2 regions of the Cytobacillus sp. FSL K6-0265 genome follow, and region 2 is predicted to be linked to the other one. Evidence: predicted binding sites of a transcription regulator. Region 2 holds the regulator's gene; the other holds the start of a gene.
The links. The regulator LexA, encoded in region 2, represses DNA repair genes until DNA is damaged. The targets are predictions, from matches to a motif close to CGAACATATGTTCG.
Positions count from the first base shown of each region.

Region 1: uvrB (excinuclease ABC subunit UvrB) is a predicted target of LexA. The motif match lies at 8,405-8,418, and genes of this name have one in related genera.

Region 1 is NZ_JBBOPE010000001.1:3,808,186-3,819,710, reverse strand. It holds gene MHH73_RS19415 (PDZ domain-containing protein) at 1-203, shown strand, start outside; gene MHH73_RS19410 (hypothetical protein) at 472-1,443, shown strand; gene MHH73_RS19405 (MarR family winged helix-turn-helix transcriptional regulator) at 1,730-2,164, shown strand; gene MHH73_RS19400 (ring-cleaving dioxygenase) at 2,207-3,148, shown strand; gene MHH73_RS19395 (flavin reductase family protein) at 3,170-3,766, shown strand; gene MHH73_RS19390 (alpha/beta hydrolase) at 3,781-4,386, shown strand; gene MHH73_RS19385 (NADPH-dependent FMN reductase) at 4,405-5,007, shown strand; gene wrbA (NAD(P)H:quinone oxidoreductase) at 5,081-5,689, shown strand; gene MHH73_RS19375 (AI-2E family transporter) at 6,461-7,585, shown strand; gene MHH73_RS19370 (hypothetical protein) at 7,859-8,263, opposite strand; gene uvrB (excinuclease ABC subunit UvrB) at 8,528-10,507, shown strand; gene uvrA (excinuclease ABC subunit UvrA) at 10,517-11,525, shown strand, end outside.
Region 2 is NZ_JBBOPE010000001.1:1,954,296-1,965,820, reverse strand. It holds gene MHH73_RS10100 (solute symporter family protein) at 1-977, opposite strand, end outside; gene MHH73_RS10095 (DUF485 domain-containing protein) at 980-1,324, opposite strand; gene MHH73_RS10090 (hypothetical protein) at 1,498-1,683, shown strand; gene MHH73_RS10085 (DUF2621 domain-containing protein) at 1,767-2,192, shown strand; gene MHH73_RS10080 (CcdC family protein) at 2,268-2,762, opposite strand; gene MHH73_RS10075 (response regulator) at 2,845-3,204, opposite strand; gene MHH73_RS10070 (cytochrome c biogenesis CcdA family protein) at 3,389-4,096, opposite strand; gene MHH73_RS10065 (aspartyl-phosphate phosphatase Spo0E family protein) at 4,401-4,580, shown strand; gene MHH73_RS10060 (YneF family protein) at 4,793-5,011, opposite strand; gene sirA (sporulation inhibitor of replication protein SirA) at 5,096-5,530, opposite strand; gene tkt (transketolase) at 5,666-7,663, opposite strand; gene MHH73_RS10045 (DUF896 domain-containing protein) at 7,825-8,055, opposite strand; gene MHH73_RS10040 (YneB family resolvase-like protein) at 8,528-9,193, opposite strand; gene yneA (cell division suppressor protein YneA) at 9,208-9,540, opposite strand; gene lexA (transcriptional repressor LexA) at 9,672-10,319, shown strand; gene MHH73_RS10025 (DUF4257 domain-containing protein) at 10,515-10,799, shown strand; gene MHH73_RS10020 (hypothetical protein) at 11,484-11,525, opposite strand, start outside.

The DNA.
Region 1 (11,525 bases), 1.9 Mb from region 2:
TTAAAGTGAATGGTTTGCAAGTGAATGATGAAAAGGGATTTTATCAAGCATTGCAAAAAAATGCAGCTCATTGCAAACTTGAAGTCATTGATATCAATAATGAAAATCGCTTTGTCCAAAGAGCACTTTATAAAACAGATCATCATGAATTAGGAATTCTCTTTATTAAAGACGAATTTAAGAAAAATCACCAAGCAGTTTAACATCTTTACCGGTTGTCTCTATGGGGCAATCGGTTTTTTAAGGTTGAGAAAAGCATATGTCCTTTATCATGAGTACGAGTGGGACTAATTTTGAATTACTGAACGGCAATATTGGGGCGCGATGAGTATGAAATAATTAGACCGTTTATAATTTTGAAGTGGATCCATTATTGCAGATATAGTTAATCATAGATGATAAAGCAAGCGTCTTGAGTATGATCGACCGGTAAAGGGAGAAAACAAAGCAAATAGGTTGAGCCTCGGAAAGGTGAGCAACGTAAAAGGAGAAAGCAAAGCAAACAGATCGAGCCTCGGAAAGGTGAGCAACGTAAAAGGAGAAAGCAAAGCAAACAGATCGAGCCTCGGAAGAATGAGCAACGCAAAAGGAGAAAGCAAAGCAAATAGAGCAAGTCTCGGAAAAATGAGCAACGCAAAAGGAGAAAGCAAAGCAAATAGAGCAAGCCTCGTAAAAATGAGCAACGTAAAAGGAGAAAGCAGAGCAAATAGAGCAAGCCTCGGGAAAATGAGCAACGTAATAAGAGAAAGCAAAGCAAACAGAGCAAGTCTCGTGAAAATGAGCAATGCAAAAGAAGAAACCAAAGCAAACAGATCGAGCCTCGGAAAAATGAGCAACGTAAAAAGAGAAAGTAAAGCAAATAGAGCAAGTCTTAGAAAGATGAGCAACTTAACAAGAGAAAACAAAGCAAACAGAGCAAGCCTTGGAAAAATGAGCAACGGAAAAAGAGAAAACAAGGCAAATAGATCAAGTATCGGAAAGATTAGCAACGTAAAAGGAGAAAGCAAAGCAAACAGATCGAGCCTCGGAAGAATGAGCAACGCAAAAGGAGAAAGCAAAGCAAATAGAGCAAGCCTTGGAAAGATGAGCAACGTAAAAGAAGAAAGCAAAGCAAACAGAGCAAGCCTCGGGAAAATGAGCAACGCAAAAGAAGAAAGCAAAGCAAACAGATCGAGCCTCGTAAAAATGAGCAACGCAAAAGGAGAAAGTAAAGCAAACAGATCGAGCCTCGTAAAAATGAGCAACGTAAAAGAAGAAAGCAAAGCAAACAGAGCAAGCCTCGGGAAAATGAGCAACGTAAAAGAAGAAAGCAAAGCAAATAGAGCAAGTCTTAGAAAGATGAGCGACGTAAATGGAGAAAGCAAAGCAAATAGAGCAAGCCTCGTAAAGATGAGCAACGTAACAAAAGAACCGAAGCAAACAGAGCAAACATCCAAAAAATAAGCAACGTAAACGAAATAAACAATACAAATAAAGATAACAAGCCAAATATATGCAACACAAAGTGAGCTAAATAACTCCCACCATTAAATTAAATACACCCTCTATCTCTTCTAATTAAAAGGGTTACAATCTACTGAAGCCCCTGAACGTGATGAAAAACATGCGGCCCTTAAATGAACGAGAAAATAAAAAAGTTCAAAATAGGATTGACATTAGTTTGAATTCGAGATATTATTATCTCATATTCAAGATAATTAAATTAAAGATAAAAAGTGAGGCGATGAAAATGGTTCATAAGACGACATTAGATTCATTCGCTTGCTTAATGCAAACTAACAGATATATGCAAGATCAGATGAAAGACTGGTTAAACAAATATAAGCTCACCTTAACAGAGTATTCTGTACTTCAAGTCCTGCATCAAAAGGGGCGACAATCCGTACAGCAAATTAGTAAAAGTGTTTGGTTAACGAGCGGCAGTATGACTTATGTGATTGACCGCCTGCAAGAAAAGGGTTATTTATCTAGAAGTGATTGCAAAGAGGATCGACGGGTTGTTTTTGTAACGATAACAAATGCAGGTAAGGAATTAATGGATGTGATCAGTCCATTCTTAAAAGAAGAGATTTCAACCTTATTTCAACAAACAACCCAAGAAGAACAACAATTAGTAATTGATATTCTTCATAAAATAACACAAAATAAATTAACTCACACCTAATATCTCAATTTCGAGATACTTGAAGGTTAGAGACGTGAAAGGATGTTCAAAATGGAAAAACAAACAATGGGGATTCATCACATTACAGCGATTGTCGGCCATCCACAGGAAAATGTAGATTTTTATGCTGGAATTTTAGGTTTACGTCTTGTTAAAAAAACAGTTAACTTTGATGACCCGGGAACGTATCACCTTTATTTCGGTGATGAGGGAGGTAAACCAGGTACAATTATTACTTTCTTCCCTTGGGCAGATGCTTATCATGGCATCATTGGTGACGGGCAAGTGGGTATTACTGCTTATGCTGTTCCATCTGGCGCACTTCCTTTTTGGGAGGAACGTTTAACGAGTAGAGGCATTTCTTTTGAAAAACAAATGCGCTTTGGTGAACAAGTACTAAGCTTCGATGACCCACATGGCTTACATTTAGAGCTTGTTGAAAGAGAAGCTGGGGAAGAGAATACTTGGACATTTAATGGAATTTCTAAAGAAGTGGCGATTAAAGGTTTCGCCGGGGCCGTTCTTTATTCTAGCAATGGTGGGAAAACAGGTGAGCTACTTGAAACAATGGGTTTAACAAAAGTGGCTGAAGAAGGAGCATTCGTCAGATATCAATCAAAAAGCGATATTGGCAATATTGTTGATGTGAAGTTAACAAGCTCAGGAAAAGGAAGAATGGGTGTCGGAACAGTCCACCACATTGCATGGCGTGCAGCAGATGATGCTGACCAATTAGATTGGAAAAAATATATTGAAAGCTTTGGTTATGGCGTCACACCGGTGCAAGACAGAAATTACTTTAACGCGATTTACTTCAGAGAATATGGCGATATTCTTTTTGAAATTGCAACTGATCCGCCAGGCTTTGCTCATGATGAAAGTCAGGAAACGATGGGAACAGAATTAATGCTTCCAGAGCAATATGAAAAATATCGTGGACAATTACAGAGAAGATTAATTCCGATTGATGTGAGAGAAGTGTGATTGAAAAGGAGGATGAAAGCAATGGTAAGTATTGATCCGACCACGCAAACCGAGAGGGAGAATTACAAGTTATTGATCGGAAGTATTATTCCGAGACCGATTGCCTTTGTCACTTCACAATCAACTGCTGGTGTAATGAATGGTGCACCGTTCAGTTTCTTTAATATCGTATCTTCTAATCCGCCGATGATTGCTGTTTCTGTAGCAAGAAGAGCAGGTGAGATGAAAGATACTGCTAAAAATGTAAGTGATACGAAGGAGTTTGTCGTCCATCTTGTTGATGAGTCGAATGTTACGCAAATTAATGAAACAGCGGCTACTCTCTCACCAGATGTGGATGAATTAGAGCTAAATGGATTAGAGACAACTTCGAGTACAGTTGTTAATGTACCAGGAATCGTGAAAGCAAAAGTGAGGATGGAATGTCAGCTTGCTCATCATATAGAACTTGAAGGGAATGCTGACCTACTTATCGGTAAAGTTGTCTACTTCCATTTTAATGATGAAATTTATGAAGCAGGCAAAATCAACGCTGAAAAATTAGGGGCAATCAGTCGCTTGGCTGGAAACGATTATGCGAAAGTAGGAGAAGTATTTACAATTGTTCGACCGAAATAATGGAGGGGATATACATGAAACATATTTTTGAAAAGGGTAGTGACGCATCAAAACAAACCCTATTATTACTTCATGGAACAGGAGGAAATGAGCTTGACCTTCTCCCGTTAGCTGGCAAAATTGACGAGGGTGCATCCGTGCTAAGTGTCCGAGGTAATGTTCTTGAAAATGGGATGCCACGCTTTTTTAGAAGGTTAGCAGAAGGGGTTTTTGATGAGGAGGACTTAATCTTCCGTACGAAAGAGCTTTATCAATTTTTAGATGAAGCAGCTGAAAAATATGGTTTTGACCGTCAGAAGATCGTTGCATTAGGATATTCAAATGGTGCTAATATTGCGGCCAGCATGATGTTCCATTATAAAGACGCTGTGAAAGCAGCAATCTTGCATCATCCAATGGTACCGAGAAGAGGGATAGAATTGCCTGATTTAACAGGCAAAAAAGTATTCATTGGCGCAGGGACGAATGATCCAATTTGTTCACCAGAAGAATCCGAAGAGTTAAAGCGTTTATTAGAAAATGCGGGAGCCGATGTCCACCTTCATTGGGAACATATGGGGCATCAGCTTTCATTCAAAGAAGTTGAAGAAGCAGCACAATGGTATAAAGCCAGCATCTAAGAAATGGGGAGAGGCAACATGAGCTTTTTAAATAAATTATTCAAGAAAAATAAACAACATCCTGAGGAGGAAATGAAAATGGAAAAATTAAATATCGGTATTATTTTAGGAAGCACAAGAGAAGGTCGCGTAAGCCCACAAGTAGGCCAATGGGTGAAAGAAATAGCTGATGCACGTGGGGATGCAAATTACGAAATTATTGATATTGCTGACTTTCAACTACCGTTCCTTGGTACAACAGATGGCACAGAGCCTGGTATTGCAGCATGGGGAGATAAGCTAGATAGTATGGATGGCTTTGTGTTTATTGTACAGGAATACAACCATAGTATTAGTGGTGCTTTAAAAAATGCGATCGACTTTGCTCGCGATCAATGGGCGAATAAAGCAGCGGGTATTGTTAGTTATGGATCTACTGGTGGTGCTCGTGCGGCGGAACATCTTCGTGGCATTTTAGGCGAGTTACAAGTCGCAGATGTGCGCACACATCCAACACTTTCACTTTTTACTGATTTCGTAAATGGTAATGAATTTAAGCCTCAGGACTTGCACCAAGCAAATATGAAAATGATGCTTGATCAAGTGCTAGCATGGAGCGGTGCATTAAAAACATTAAGATAAGTTTAATGCATAGTGTTGGAAGGAATAGAAACAATATAGATGTATATGAGATATCAAGGAGGATTCTATTCAGATGAGTATTAAATTAGCAGTGATTTATTATAGTTCAACAGGTACGAACTACCAAATGGCACAGTGGGCAGAACAAGGGGCAAAAGAAGCCGGCGCTGAAGTGAAATTGTTAAAGATTCCTGAAACAGCGCCTGAGGCAGCCATCGATTCTAATCCTGCATGGCGTGCCAATGCGGATGCTACGAAAGATGTACCAGAAGTTACACTTGCCGACCTTGAATGGGCAGACGCGATTGTTTTTAGTTTCCCAACTCGTTTTGGTAACATTGCTTCACAAGTGCAAGCTTTTATTGATACTGCTGGTGGACTTTGGGCACAAGGCAAACTTGCGAATAAAGTAGTGAGTGCAATGAGCTCTGCTTCTAATCCTCACGGTGGTCAAGAAGCAACCCTTCTTTCATTCTATACAACCATGTTCCATTGGGGAGCAATTGTTGCCGCACCAGGCTTCACTGACCCAAGCATTTTTGCTGGTGGAGGAAATCCTTACGGCGCAAGTTCAACCCAAGGACAAGATGGCAAGATCGTTGAAGATAATGAAGCAGCAGTTAAACATCAAGCTAAACGTACTGCAACTGTTGCTGAATGGATTCAAAAAGGTCAACAATAACCATGATTTACAAAGGTATTTTAGGGAGACTCCTAAAATGCCTTTTTTAGATATTGAGAAAAATATCGATCTTAACAGAATACCAAGCGGTTTTGCGTCTAACTCAGGAGTAGAGTGCTGGGGGAAACCTGCAAAATAGACTGAGCAAAAGTGGATTGTGCATCACAGTAAAAAACGACAAAGATAGCGGAGCAAATTAAGTTTGCACGTGCAACACAGCGAAAAAGCAGGAAGATAGCTGAGCAAAAGAGGTTTGCACATACAACACAGCCAAAAAGCTAGAAGATAGCGGAGCAAATTAAGTTTGCGCGTGCATCACAGGAAAAAGTAGCAAAGATAGCGGAACAAAAAAGTTTGCGTGTCCATCGCCAGGTTCTAAATACCCTAATTCTAAAATCACTCCAACTCCCCCGAAAAGAAGCCTTTGGGACGAATCGTTACAACGATTGACTAATTAATCAGAAGAAAATAATCCCAGTAGGACGTGGATAATCCTATCTAATGCTGATGCGGTGGTCTGAATGGATAATGAGATTTCCTTAACACGTGGCAGATTATATAAGTGATTGATGTTGGTTAAAATAACCAAAAGGAAATATTTGTCGAAAAATATTCACGGAAAATATCCTTATGAGGCGACATTTTGTGGGGGATGCATTACAATAATACATACAAATAAAGTTCTAGTGGTTTTCCTTTTTGTGAAAAAGGGAACTACAAATGAAAGTGTAGTCTATAGAGAAAAATTTATTTTTGGGAAAAGGTGAGAATGTGAACAAGAAGAAATTCCAGTACTGGTCTCTTCAAATTCTAATTATTTTGTCCGTCATTTTAGTAGCTTCAAAAATCTCTTTTTTATTTGAACCGATTGGAATCTTTTTTTCCACGTTGTTCTTCCCTATTATTATCTCAGGGTTTTTATTCTTCATTTTAAATCCATTTGTGCATTTAATTCAAAAAGCAAAAATACCTAAGATATTATCGATCATCTTATTATTTGCAATCGTTGCTGGGTTGCTCGTACTTGTCTTTAGTATTTTTGTACCGAAAATTTCAGCCCAATTGGCTGGTTTATTAAATCAACTACCTACTTATGTTAAACAAACAGAGCAGTTCTTTAACAACTTCTCGCAATCTGAGGGTTTTCGCTGGTTAATGAATCAAGATTATGTAACACAAGAAGAAATAATGGGTTATTTAATTGATTACGCCAATCAACTTCCGCAAAGGATAACGAATGGCCTCAGCGATTTAGTCGGATTAGTAGCAAATATTGCCATAACGATTATTACCGTACCATTCCTATTGTTCTTTATGCTAAAAGACGGGGAGAAGTTCCCCCCTGCACTAGGGAAATTCGTTCCAAAAAGCTATCGTGCCGAAGCAATTGATACTTTAAAAGAAACAGGTAAAACACTTTCTTCTTATATCCAAGGTCAGATTACTGTCGCATTATTCGTCGGGACGGCCTCTTTTATCGGTTTCTTAATCATTGACCTACCATACGCAATTGTATTGGCATTAATTATTTCAGTAACGAATATTATTCCATATGTTGGACCATTTATTGGTGGTGCACCGGCGGTTATTGTTGGTCTATTTGAATCACCTACGATGGCGATTTTAGCATTATTAGTCATTGTCGCTGCTCAACAATTAGAAGGTAATTTAATTTCTCCTTTAATTTTAGGAAAAACATTAAATACCCATCCAGCAACAATCATTATTCTCTTATTGGTAGCAGGAAACTTAGCTGGTATATTAGGTATGTTACTTGCTGTACCAACATATGCCGTAGGTAAAACCATTGTATTAAGCGGTGTCCAATTTATAAAAGCAAGGAAAATGGCGAAAGAGATGGAAGCTCAAAAGGGTCCGCATCCAGCAGACATATAAATAAGTAAAGTAAGTAGAACCCCATCAGCGTGTATTGGGGTTCTACTTACTTTTTAGGGCAAAGTGTTTAGTTTTATAAGAAGAAAGGTACATAAATTGATTGTTGAGGACGTTGTTGAATTAGTAGGAGGGTTTAAGAGGACAGACATGATTTGCTCTTATAACTTTTGAATAAGTACAGTTCGTTAAATTATATGTTCATATTTACTAAATACACCTTAATACGGACTTAAAACTAATATGATTGCTCGTTTATGTAGAAGAAAATCGCAGTTAGCTAACCCAAATTACAATACTAATTACACCAATGGGGAATAGAAAATAAATAGGGATAAGCCATTTTCGATATTTATAACTAAATGTATAATCTTCTTTGTTACGGTCAAAGGTGTTTTTAGAAAAGAGTATTCTGTAGGTGAAAAAGGCGTAAATGACAATCAATACTAGTAGAAATGTAGAGAGAAACAGCCACTTCATCTCAGCGAAGCCTAAGTTTGCAAGGCGAAGTATCTCTGCTATAACAAAAAGCCCTGATAGGCATACGGCTCCAACTATTTTAATGACGAAGTCTTTTTCATACGCTTTTTCCTCATCATTACTGTTTATATAATCTTTAATGGTTTTTAGGGCATAAATAAAAACGGTTAGCCATGCAAATATAAAAATAAAGCCAAACAAATAATCACCTCGTCAATTTCACCATATAACAAAAGACGATTTTATATAGGGTAAAGTTTCAAAATAATGAAAGTTCTTTTTACCTTCGTACCCTTTTATTTTCATCCTAGCCATCTTTCAATCTCTTTGTCGAACGATAATCGAATATTTGTTCGCTTTTTTGTGGTTTAGATAAGAGAATTTGTGGTAGAATGAGGATATAGAAAATCGGAATGTAATAATGATTAAACATGCTTTACTTTTTACATAGAGGAGGTTTCTGATGTGGAACAAACATTTGAGTTAGTTTCAAAATATTCCCCACAGGGTGATCAACCTGCAGCGATTAAAGAGCTTGTAAATGGGATTCAAGAAGGGAAAAAGCATCAAACATTACTAGGTGCAACTGGAACTGGGAAAACGTTCACGGTTTCTAATGTAATTAAAGAAGTGAATAAACCCACTTTAGTGATTGCTCATAATAAGACGTTAGCAGGACAATTATATAGTGAATTTAAAGAGTTCTTTCCTAATAATGCGGTGGAGTATTTTGTTAGTTACTATGACTATTATCAACCGGAAGCATATGTTCCATCCACTGATACATTTATTGAGAAAGATGCAAGTATTAATGATGAAATTGATAAGCTCCGCCATTCAGCTACCTCCTCATTATTTGAAAGAAACGATGTAATCATCATCGCTAGTGTTTCTTGTATCTATGGTTTAGGATCCCCGGAGGAATATAGAGAACTTGTTTTAAGCTTGAGAACGGGATTGGAAATTGAGCGCAATCAATTATTAAGGAAACTAGTCGACATACAATACGAGCGCAATGATATGAACTTTATACGTGGGACATTTCGTGTACGTGGTGATGTTGTAGAGATATTCCCTGCTTCGAAAGATGAGCATTGTTTACGTGTGGAGTTTTTTGGAGATGAAATTGATCGGATTCGTGAAGTTGATGCTTTGACCGGTGAAATTTTAGGTGACCGTGATCATGTAGCCATATTCCCGGCATCTCACTTCGTTACGCGAGAAGAAAAAATGCGTGTAGCCGTCGAAAATATTGAAAAAGAATTAGAAGAAAGACTGGCTAACTTACATGAAGAAGGACATTTATTACAAGCGCAACGTTTAGAACAAAGAACACGATATGATCTAGAAATGATGAGAGAGATGGGTTTTTGTTCAGGGATTGAAAACTACTCCCGCCATTTAACTCTTCGTCCGGCTGGTTCGACTCCCTATACTTTACTTGACTACTTTCCAAAGGACTTCTTACTTGTTATTGATGAATCTCATGTGACATTGCCGCAAATAAGAGGGATGTATAATGGTGACCAAGCTCGTAAGAATGTGTTAGTAGAACATGGTTTTCGTCTTCCTTCGGCAATGGATAACCGTCCTCTTACTTTTTCTGAGTTTGAAGATCATATTAACCAGATTGTATATGTATCTGCAACTCCAGGCCCATATGAATTAGAACACACGCCTGAAATGATTGAACAAATCATTAGACCTACAGGACTGTTAGATCCGATTATTGATGTCCGACCGATAGAGGGTCAAATTGATGATTTAATTGGTGAAATTAATGACAGAATTGAGAAAAATGAACGTGTACTCATAACAACTTTAACGAAAAAAATGTCTGAGGATTTAACGGATTATTTAAAGGAAATTGGCATGAAGGTTCAATACCTACATTCCGAAGTAAAAACCCTTGAGCGAATTGAGATTATTAGGGAGCTTCGTATGGGTACCTATGATGTGTTAATAGGTATTAATTTATTGCGAGAAGGGCTTGATATTCCGGAAGTATCACTCGTAGCGATACTTGATGCCGACAAAGAAGGATTTTTACGTTCAGAGCGTTCACTGATTCAAACGATTGGGCGGGCTGCTCGTAATGCGAATGGTCAAGTAATCATGTATGCGGACCGAATGACAGACTCGATGACAAAGGCTATAAGCGAAACGGAACGCCGTCGTAGCATCCAAGAAGACTACAACACAGAACATGGTATCACGCCACAGACAATACAAAAAGAAATTCGTGATGTGATTAGAGCGACACAAGCTGCGGAAACGCCAGAAGAGTATAATAGTGCTGATAAATTAAGTCAATTAAATAAAAAAGAACGTCAAAAATTAATAGCGGATATGGAGAAAGAGATGAAGACTGCAGCGAAGGATTTAAATTTCGAACGTGCGGCAGAGCTTCGTGATCTAATTCTTGAACTGAAGGCGGAAGGATGATGAACGGAAATGGCAATGGAGAAATTGATTGTTAAAGGTGCGAGGGCACATAATTTAAAAAATATCGATGTTTCAATCCCAAGGGATAAACTTGTTGTTCTAACGGGGTTATCAGGATCGGGAAAATCATCCTTAGCTTTTGATACGATTTATGCAGAAGGACAGCGCCGTTATGTTGAATCCCTCTCTGCCTATGCAAGACAGTTCTTAGGACAAATGGATAAGCCCGATGTGGATACGATTGAAGGTTTATCCCCTGCGATTTCTATCGACCAAAAGACAACAAGTAAAAACCCACGATCAACGGTAGGAACTGTGACAGAAATCTATGATTATTTGCGTCTGTTATTTGCGAGAGTAGGACACCCAACCTGCCCTAACCATAATATTGAAATTTCTTCTCAAACCGTTGAACAAATGGTAGATCGTATTATGGAATATCCGGAAAGAACACGCTTGCAAGTACTCGGACCTGTTGTGTCTGGTAGAAAAGGAACACATGTAAAGGTATTGGAAGAGGTAAAGAAACAAGGGTTTGTTCGTGTTCGGGTTGATGGCGAAATGCTCGATTTAGGAGAAGAAATCGAGCTTGAGAAAAATAAAAAACATTCTATTGAAGTCGTCATTGACAGAATTGTCGTGAAGGAGGGCGTGGAAGCCAGATTAGCTGACTCGCTCGAAACAGCACTGAAAATGGGCGAAGGAAAAGTCATAGTTGATGTGATTGGGGAAGAGGAATTATTATTTAGCGAAAACCATGCTTGTCCTATTTGTGGTTTTTCAATTGGAGAACTTGAGCCGAGAATGTTTTCGTTTAATAGTCCTTTCGGTGCCTGTCCCGATTGTGACGGCTTAGGGGTAAAGCTAGAAGTAGATCCAGATTTAGTAATCCCTAATAAAGATCTCACGTTGAAGCAGCATGCGATTGCACCTTGGGAACCGAATAGCTCACAATACTACCCCCAACTTTTGGAAGCAGTATGTACGCACTATGGCATTGATATGGATATCTCCGTAT
Region 2 (11,525 bases):
GAAACGAATGACATGAGGAAGTCTCCGCCAAGCGCTTCAGCTAAGAGCGGTGCTGCCATATTACCAGCTGCATTTGCTGCGACGATATCTTGTGAACCTACAAACGCCGCCGCTCCAAATCCTAGGAATATTGTCAAAATATAGAATATTCCTACAATCCAAGTAGCTGTGACAACAGAACTTCTCGCTGTTTTAGCATCTTTCACTGTGAAAAATCTCATCAAAATATGTGGAAGTCCAGCTGTACCTAATACCAGAGCGACCATCATTGACAATGTGTCAACACCGTTCGTATATTTCACACCTGGGTTTAAATACGATTCACCGTGTGATGTTACCGTTTTCATTTTCTCAAACATACCAATAATATTGAAGTTAAACTCTTTTAAAACAAGGAATGAAATAATAACTGTTCCTATCATCAATAGAGCCGCTTTAATAATTTGAACCCAACTAGTTGCAGTCATTCCGCCGAATAAGACATAAGTTGTCATCATGACACCTACGATTACAACAGCAATCCAATAATCAATACCTAACAATAATTGTATAAGTGCACCTGCTCCAACTAATTGAGCAATCATATAGAAAATAACAATCGTTATCGTGCTAATTGCCGCTACTCCTCGAACTTTCTTTTCACTAAACCTGGCACTAATCATATCAGCAATTGTATATTTACCCAAATTTCTTAGTGGTTCAGCAACAATATATAATACAACTAAATAAGCCACTAAGTATCCAATAGAATAGAAGAAACCATCAAACCCGAATAATGCAATCGCACCCGCAATACCTAAAAAGGAAGCGGCTGATAAATAATCACCAGCAATCGCTAAGCCGTTCTGCCAACCTGTTAATCCTCCGCCAGCTGTATAAAACTCACTTGCTGTATTCGTGCGTTTTGCTGCCCAATAAGTTACCACTAATGTCATCGCTACGATTAATACGAATAAAGTTAGACCAATTCCACTCATAATTAACGTTCTCCTTGTGTTTTATGACTTTCAATGATTTCTTCTGCAGCTTTATCAAATTTTGCAGCTTTTTTAACGTAAATCATGCATAAAACCCAAGTCATGACAAATTGTGCAAACGCATACACCCAAGTCCAAGTAATAGAGCCGATTGCCGGTTGATTAAGCACATTCGTAAACGAAGTCAGTATCGGTAGCATAAAATAAAAGAGCATGAAAAAAATAATCATTGGCACTAAAAAGGCTTTCTTAGCACTTAATAAATTTTTAAAAGCAGAACTACTTGCCACAACCTCATAATTAATATTCTTTTCCTTTTGGTCATGCGCTTTTGCTAAATTATCCAATGGATCCCCTCCTATTTTTCTGAAATATAAGTATATTCTAAAAAATATAATAAATATATGCAATAGAATTTGTACTAAAAAATAAAAATTTATTTTTAGACATGTTTCGACAATAGCAAGAAATCCTAATATAATAGAAAGTAAATTATTTACTATCGTTTGCGAGGGAAATCATGAAAAAAGTACGTCTAATAAAAGACTATCAAAACTTTAAAAAGGGTACCCCTTTTCTCGTCATTACTGAATCTGAATTTATTGGTGTGAAAGAATATGTATTGAGAACATATGATCTACACCATCGATTACTAATCACCGACAAGGAATACGCAACACTGTTTTCACAAATTGGGGAAAACTAACCTCTTCTGCTACACTTGCTTGTCTGATTGATTAAGAAGCCTTATAATAAGGTAAGAATAAGAACGGTAAGGGTGAAAAGAACATGCTCGATGGTTGGTTTATGTGGTTTATACTTTTTTGGGTTGTAACATTAGTAATCCTTATGTCCATTGGCGGGTTTTTTATGTTCCGAAAGTTTTTAAAACGGTTGCCAAAAGCGGACGGTAAATCTGATATGGACTGGGAAGAATATTATGTAAGACAAACACAGCATTTATGGGGACAGCAAGAAAAAGAGTTATTAAATGATCTCGTTAGCCCAGTACCAGAACTCTTTCGTGATGTCGCGCGGCAAAAAATAGCCGGAAAAATTGGTGAATTAGCTGTAAAAGAAAAAGCAACAAAGATAACAGAAGAAATTCTCATCCGCGGCTACATAATTGCTACACCAAAAAAAGATCATAAATTTCTAAGAAAAAAACTGGCACAAAAAGAAATCAACATGACACCATATGAACATCTTTTTTAAACGAATCAAAAAAGGATCCATAACAAAGAAGCACCTTTAAGAGTTAGTACACTCTTAAAGGTGCTTCTTTCATTATTAAGTAGTTGGTCTCGATTCTACTTGTTTGACATGTACCGCTTTGTCCATTTTGCGAAATTGAAAGAACATCGCCACACGCCATGGAACAATCATTGCAAATGCTAATAAATAAAACATTCCTGCAAGCGCACCAACATCAATAGTCGAACTTAGCATCAATTTGGCAACAAGGCGAATAATAAGCAAGCTTATTAAGATAAATATAAACGCTTTCGATTTCTTTAAATAGATTTCGGATCCCTTGGTTTCAAATTTAGTCGTTTTGATTAAAATCAAGGAAAACAATGCCCCTACTATAACAGCTTCCAATAATTCTATTGACGTAACGCGAAAATAGGGAAAAATAAACATTAATGCCCCCGTACTCATAAATACGGGAGGTAAGATTATCTTCTTAATCGTGACTGGATGATTAGCCGCCTTCATTCGAATGAACATAGCTAATACTGCCATAGAAACAGCTCCAATTGATGTCAACAACACCATGTCCATAAAAAACATCCTTTTACAATAAGATCAATGACACTTATTATTATAGCTAATTACTATTCAATAGTAAATTATATGTATGATTTTAAGATAACACTCGCGATACAGCATCTATCACTCTAACTTCATCAAATGGTTTGATAATAAAGTCTTTTGCTCCCGCTTCGATCGCTTCTACTACCATTTTTTGTTGCCCCATGGCTGAACACATGACAATTCTAGCTGTTGGGTATTCAGCTTTAATTTTTCTCATTGCTTCTAACCCGCTCATCTCTGGCATCGTAATATCCATAGTCACAAGATCTGGCGTTAATTCTTCATATAAGGCAATGGCTTGTTTACCATTCTCTGCTTCGCCAACAATATCATGATTCGCTTTTTTTAATATATTCTTTAAAGTCAACCTCATAAATTTCGCATCATCTACTACTAATATCTTTGCCACCTATTATTCCTCCTCCAAACACCATGCGCTACAACATCTTATATAATGAACTACTTTGATTTCAAAGTAATATCACTCATTACAATATATCTAATTTTTCTAATAATTTCAATTTAAACCCAACGACAATTTTCGCACGTATCAAAAAGCGAGTTTTCCTCGCTTTTTGATGCAATGATCGCTATTAAAAACCCGTAAAGCCACCTGTCAACATAGTGAGAAGGGAGATAATATCAGTCATCCAATCAAAGAACAAGACGACGCCCATTACAATCATCAATATCCCACCAATTCTCATAATCGTTACATTGTGTTTTTTAATCCATTTCATTCTACCGATAAAGAAAGACAATATCAAAAATGGGACAGCAAAACCAATAATATAGGCAATCATATAAAATAAACCTGATCCAGGGTTTGTCGCTGAAAGTAAAATAACTGATGCTAAAATAGGCCCAGAGCAAGGAGTCCAACCAGCAGCAAAGGCTAGACCTATTAGAACTGAACCGAAATAACCAGTCGGGCGATTTTTAAAATCAAATCTCCTTTCTTTCATTAAGAATGCTGGTTTAAGCAAACCTAAGATCACAAGCCCAAATAAAACAATAAAAATTGCGCCAATTTGACGAATGAGATCAGCATATTCATAAAAAAAGCTACCTATATAAGAAGAACCAAAACCGATGGCAATAAAAACAATTGAAAATCCTAATAAAAAGCATAGCGTATGTATCAAACTACGTTTTTGTAGCAGTGCATTCTCCGTTTTTAACTCGCCTACGCTCATTCCAGTGATATACGATAAAAATGCCGGATATAATGGTAAACAGCATGGCGAGATGAAACTCAAAAAACCTGCACCAAGAGCAATTATAAAATTCACATCAGTCATATCAACACCTCCATACCTTCCCCTTTTTCCTTCCCCATTCTATCAAAACATTATGTGAAAAGAAATTAATCTTTTTGAATAATTTGTGTCTAACATAGAATACACAGGTTAAACACAAGCTTTATGTCGTCAATGTATCAAATCAGTTGAATAAATAGTTTTTTTGTATCATGAATGTAAAGAGTTTTACATAAGTTTCTTTTGAATTAATTACCATTATTCGCTATAATTAATAAAAGAATATTTGGGACAAAATAGAAACTACTTCATGGTTAGAACAAAATCGCAGAGGAGTTTTAGGTGCGTGAACAAACAAGAATTACTATTATTAATTGAACAAAAAAGACGGGAACTGATTCAAACCGCTATGAGAAACGGCCTCAACTCTGCTTCTGCCATCAAATATAGTCAGGAGTTAGATTCTCTATTAAATGAATATAATCGTCTTTACGAGAGTAGACTTACATTAAATAGACAAGCATAAAAGGCTAACACTTGAATTTCATTTTAAAAAATATTAACAAGTGATTTGATATCATAGAATTCGACAATATGATCCTAATGAAAGAAATAGACCAAAGCTAAAATTAGCTTTGGTCTATTCTTTGTTGCAATGAAGAACCGAAAAATAAAGTTGATCTGTTTCTATCTATATGCAATTGAACCTAGAAACTTTATTTAACTGACGTTCTTAAGTTATTTTCCAGGTTGTTGCTTATTCATCGCATTCATCATTTGGTTAATTTTCTTCTGAGATGGCTTCATTCCCATTTGCATCATCATCATTTTAAGCATTTGTTCATTAATTGGTGGATTTTTCTTAAGGTAGCTCATCATATATTTACGAGCGATGAAAAATCCTAGTGCTACACCAGCAAGTAATGCTAATATACCAACTAGAATATATGTCCACATACTACTTCCTCCTTCATGTTGTCTATCATACAGTGTACTAGACCAAAGGTTATTATACAATATTTGCTGATGATTTTCTCTAATTTAGACAAACTTTCTTTCTTTTAATGGCTTTAACCAGCCAAATCGATTATGAAAAAGGTCAATAGCTAAATAGGAACTCTCTTCTTTTCGTAGAACTTCAAAGAACACCGTCTCTGCATCATAGTTTCCTGAAGCCTCTAAACTTAGAAAACGATCATGGATCATCAACTTTGCTTGACTATTTTTTTCTTTAATGTAAAACGCATTGCTCTTATAAGAAACTTTTTTCTCTGCATATAATTCTCTATACAAATCATTATTTACTTTATCTTTTGGAATATTCTTGGTGATAAAGGCAATTTGTTTTCCCAAAATAAATTGGATCGTGCCTGTCGCTTGTTCATATTCCTTGAACAGCTGATAAAACATTTGCTCTCTACCAAAATAATGAGACGCAAAAGGTTCATCTATTAAATATAGCTGATACGTTCTCATAGAATTACTCCTTTTTAGACAAGTCTTTCTCTTATTATAAAATTTTATTTCAGTATTTTCTGTCTCTTTTTGTTATAAATCTCTACTTTTTTTGTCGAAAAAAAACGAAGAGGGAAATTCCCTCTTCGCTCATGTTTATAAGCTCTTTACTTTGCTTACAATATTCTCTACAGTAAAACCGTACTCTTTTATTAGAATATCTCCTGGTGCTGAGGCACCGAATTGATCAATCCCTAAAACGTCGCCTTCTAGGCCCACATATTTATGCCAGCCGAATGATGCTGCCATTTCAATGGCTAAACGTTTGGTTACATTTTTAGGTAAGACAGATTCTTTATATTCATTTGATTGAGCATCAAATCTCTTCCAATCCGGCATACTGATTACCGCCACATCAAAGCCTTCTTCTTTTAACGCAGCTTTAGCCTTCACCGCTAATTCTACCTCTGACCCTGTCGCTAAAAGAAGCGCATCTGGTTGCTCTTTTTCTGCTTTCGCAATCACATAAGCACCTTTTTCTACTCCTTCAAGGGCTAACTCTGCTGAGTTTGGTAGTGTAGCAATATTTTGCCTAGTTAACACAAGTGCTGTTGGTTGATCTTTTGACTCAATCGCTAGCTTCCAGGCAGCTGAAGTCTCATTTCCATCAGCTGGGCGAATCACAGCTAAATTAGGCATGGCACGAAGCGCTGCTAATTGTTCAACCGGTTCATGCGTAGGCCCATCTTCACCTACAGCAATGCTGTCATGTGTAAAAACATAAGTAACTGGGAGCTTCATTAATGCTGCAAGTCGAATAGCTGGTCTTAAGTAGTCGGAGAATACAAAGAATGTCCCTCCAAAGACATTTAGACCACCGTGTAAAGCCATACCATTTAAAGCTGCACCCATGGCAAATTCTCGTACCCCAAACCAAATATTTTTACCAGCATAATTAGTTGCTGAGAAGTCTTCTGCATCTTTCATCATCGTCTTATTCGAGCCCGCTAAGTCAGCTGAACCACCAAAGAAAGATGGTAAGTTCTTCGCGATACCATTGAGAGCTTCCCCTGAAGATGCTCTAGTTGCTAAGCTTTTGCCTTCTTCATAAACAGGAAGATCTTTATCCCAACCATTTGGTAATTCACCTTTGATTGCACCTTCTAGCTGTTCTGCTAATTCCGGATGATCTTTTTTGTAAGCAGCAAAAAGATCTTTCCATTCACGATCTACTTTTTCACCGTTAATAGCTACATTTTGATTGAAGTGTGCATATACTTCTTCAGGCACATGAAAATCTTCTTCAAATGTCCACTCATAAGCATCTTTTGTTAATTTTAATTCAGCTGAACCTAGTGGTGATCCATGAGAAGCAGAGGAGCCTGCCTTATTCGGGGATCCATAACCAATTACCGTCTTAACTTCAATTAATGTCGGTTGTGTAGTATTTTGACGAGCGCTGTCAATTGCCTGGGCAATTTCATCGAGATTATTTCCATCTTCTACTCGGAGATAATGCCAGCCATAACTCTTAAAACGATCCGCTACACTTTCAGAAAATGATTGATCTAAATCTCCGTCTAATGAAATATCATTAGAATCATACATTACGATCAGCTTTCCTAATTGAAGGTGACCAGCAAGAGAAGCGGCTTCTGCTGACACTCCCTCCATTAAGTCTCCATCTCCGCATATACTATATGTATAGTGGTCTACTACATTGTAGCCATCTTTATTATATTCAGCTGATAGGTGGCTTTCTGCCATTGCCATCCCAACTGCCATGGCAATCCCTTGTCCTAATGGACCTGTTGTGGCATCTACACCTGGTGTATGGCCAAATTCAGGATGTCCTGGTGTTTTACTACCCCACTGGCGAAATTCCTTAATATCATCTAAAGAAAGATCATATCCCGATAAATGAAGGAGACTATACAATAGCATAGACCCATGACCTGCAGATAACACGAAGCGATCACGATTAAACCAATCAGGATTTTTGGGATTATGATTCATAAACTTTGTCCATAAAGTATACGCCATTGGCGCAGCTCCCATTGGCATTCCTGGATGACCAGAGTTTGCCTTCTCGACTGCATCGATTGACAATGTTCTTATGGCGCTAATTGATAAAGCATCTGTTTTGTTGAACATGAACGACATCCTTTCAATATATATCCTACAAATTAAATATAATAGACTTTCACCTTCAGTTACAACCAGAAAGGTAAAATATTATATAATTGTCATATAAAACAACAACAACAAAGGAAACTGCTCGTTACAGTTTCCTTTTAAAATTTATAAACACAATCTTAGTGAAGTGGTTTATTTTGTTCACGCTTTAACTTATCTGGTGTAACATCATTACCTTCAGGGTCAATAACAGTAACACCTTTTAATGTATTTAACATAGAAGCTCTAAACTTTTCTAAATATTCTTTTCTTAATTTAGATTGTTCCTTTGCCTCTAATTCTGATAAACCTTCCGTCTTTGCTTTCTTGGCAAGCGAATTAATTCTCGCTAATTTTTCTTTTGAAATCATTGTGTTACACTCCTTCCCATCCAAAAAGTCTTCAACCATATGGAGAAGATACTTAATAGCCATATTACTAAATATGAATGCATTTGACAAGAAAGCAGTTTACAATCATGTTTTTCACTATAATTTTCAGACGATAATACGTTGGTAAAGTATTGCTTTAAGATTTGGTAAAGCTATGTATCATTGTGCTCTTTTGAAAAATATGAATCTATTTAATGTAGGAAGCGTATGGAAGTAAGGGGAATGAGGAAATATACTTTCACTATCGTTTAATGTAAAAAAACATGGATTAATCTTAGGAGCACAGATAACCATTCACAATTTACGTTATTTCCCTCCAATGATGGTGCATGAACTCAACAATTGAAGGATCTTTCAGTATGCTTTTTTCTTGGGAGCAAAACAAGATATCTTCGTCTTTCAGTTTTAAAATATATTGCGCAATCAAATTAAGTGACATATTAGATTTGTATCATGATGGTTCATGATCCACCAGCTCTATTTCATCTATATATTCATTATATCTACGGTTAACGGTCGCTTTAGATACTTTATAACCAAAGCCTCTTAACGTTGCAGCAATTTCTGCAAAAGTAAGGTTGTTTTTTCTCAATTTTACTATTTCTTCAATTGGTACTTCTATTCGTTCTCTGCCGTTTATATTACCTTGGTTTTTTAAATTTTTTTCAGGTCGAAAGCCTTTTTGAACAGCTTTTTGCATCCCTCTTTTAATTTTTACATTATGTAGTTTTCTTTGATATTCTTCAACCATGCTAACAATCTGTAATACCATAGAATCTGAATCTGAAAGTTGCAATTCCCCGTTATGGGCAATTGTAAAAATCTTCCCATTTTCTTTAAGTATACAATGTAAGATGGCGATTTTAGCATTGCCTCTTCCAATCCTGGTTTCATCTTGAATAAGAACAGCCTCCGCTTGTTTCTGTTTTAGTAACTCTAATAATTGCAGCACACCTATTCTTTCTAAATCATAGCCACTTGCTTTCTCACGTATCACTTCAACTACAATCATATCCTTCATTCTCGCTAAATGTAAAAGTTCTTCTTCTTGTCTAGCAAGGGACGTTTCCTGTGTATCCTTCGTCGTGCTCACCCTACAATATATAATTACATTCATTCTCATTCATTCCTTTAGTCTTCTAATATCACACTAGCTAAATTGGTTTCAGATATTATTTCACCATCTGTAATGGGAAGATATACCGTATCACCAGGATGTATTTCACCTAAATGTATATGATTAAATTCTTCTACCCAAGCAACAAAATCTTTAGAAGACATATTATGGGCATCTCTAAAATCCTCCGCAATTTTCCATAAAGAATCCCCTTGTTTTACTTCAACCTTTACATACTCCTCCTGATTTGCATTACCAGTGTTCAAAAATAATAGGAAAGCCATACCGAAACTAAAAGCGATAAGAATAATAGCATAACTATAAGAATTCCACAATTGTTTTATCATTAATTGTCACCCCTGAATAGAATATATGTTCGATTTGATGATTTTAGTATAATGCGAACACTTGTTTCTGTCAACAAGAAAATTCGAACTTATGTTTGTATCTGTTTTCTACTGGTGGTATAATAAGCTTAATGATATTGACGAAGGTGCGTGATAGCGTGAAATTATCTAAGAGGCAGCAAGATATATTGAATTTTATAAAGGATGAAGTAAAACAAAAAGGGTATCCACCGTCTGTTAGGGAAATAGGCGAAGCTGTTGGACTAGCTTCAAGTTCAACCGTACACGGTCATCTAGCCAGACTAGAGAGTAAAGGGCTTATTCGTCGAGATCCAACAAAACCCCGTGCCATTGAAGTATTAAATTTAGAAGAGAGCAATCCAATTCCTAAAGTGCAAACAGTGAACGTTCCTATTATCGGTAAGGTTACTGCTGGTCAACCTATTACTGCGATTGAGAATGTTGAGGAATATTTTCCTTTACCTGAAAGAATGGCTCCGAGTGACGAAAATATCTTCATGCTTGAAATTATGGGAGAAAGTATGATTGAAGCTGGCATATTAGATGGTGATTATGTCATAGTCAAGCAGCAACAAACAGCAAATAATGGAGAAATCGTCGTTGCTATGACGGAAGATGACGAGGCCACGGTTAAGCGATTCTTTAAAGAGAAGAACTTTATTCGCCTACAACCAGAAAACCCTACTATGGAGCCGATTATTTTGCATAATGTATCTATTTTAGGCAAAGTTATTGGTGTTTATCGCCAAATTCATTAAAAAAGAGTGTCATTTTTGACACTCCTTTTTAATCGTTGCAATTATCTTTATATGTTACGCATCCAATTATTAAATTTGAAAAATTCAGTAAAATAGAATCATTACATGGAGACAAAAATATATTATAATGAAATTTACACCAAGAATCAACCTAAGGTCGCAAAAAAATCTCGGCTTTAGGAGTGTGAAGGAAAAATGTTAATGAACATTCTCTTCGCTGCGTTGATTGGTGGAATTGTCGGTGTTGCAGGGCATTTGCAGAGGTTAGGCAAACTAGTCAAGCCACGGATGACGAAAAAATTCATTTATTTAGGGTTCTTAGAAGACATCTTACTAGGAGGACTGGCGGCCGTATTTGTCATTGTGACAACAACACCGGATTCCCCCACTGCTGTTTTCATCATCTCTCTCGTTTCTGGTATGGGAGGAGAGGGTATCTTAAAATTATTAGATACCCTAAAAGTAAAAGATCACGAATAAATTTTATTCCGTTCTTATGAACGGTTTTTTGTTGTATATAAAAAGAACAAATAATATCTAGACAACCTCATTTTTCACCTACTATTATAAGAACTAAGCGCTAGAAATACCTGCTCAGACTGTTCAATTTCACATTTATGAAGGGATATAACACATCATCGTTTTACGATGAGTTGCTTCTTAAATTGTAGTATGTATGTCTTACACAGATCTTAGAATCACTTGACTACCTTCTACATGATGTTTTATGGGGCGATAAAACATCATGTCTTTTCATGAAAAACTGATGGTTTAATGGAATAAATGTTCATTTGATCCAGTTGATGGGTAAATAGAACAATCTACTTCAAAATACATACACTTTATATTCAATTCATCATCTATTAGGAATTAATAGCTATCTTGATTTCACGAACCAAGTCATCCACAGGTTGAGGATCGCTTCAAGCAACTATTTCTCATTGATTTCGATTATCTAGCATCATTGTTATAGTTTTTCTTCCTATTAATTAATAGATAGGACTGTAGACAAACTCAATATAAGGAGTTTGTCTACAAGTGAAGCAACCGTTAAGATTGGTTTTAAAGATGTTTTTTAGTATCCGCAATAGTTATTTTCTCATAAATTAACTTCCGCTAAAACACTGTAAAAGCACTCTCAACTATCGGGTTTTCCTCAGTGCCTTATACCTCAACTGCAACAATATCATCACAACAGATCGTAGT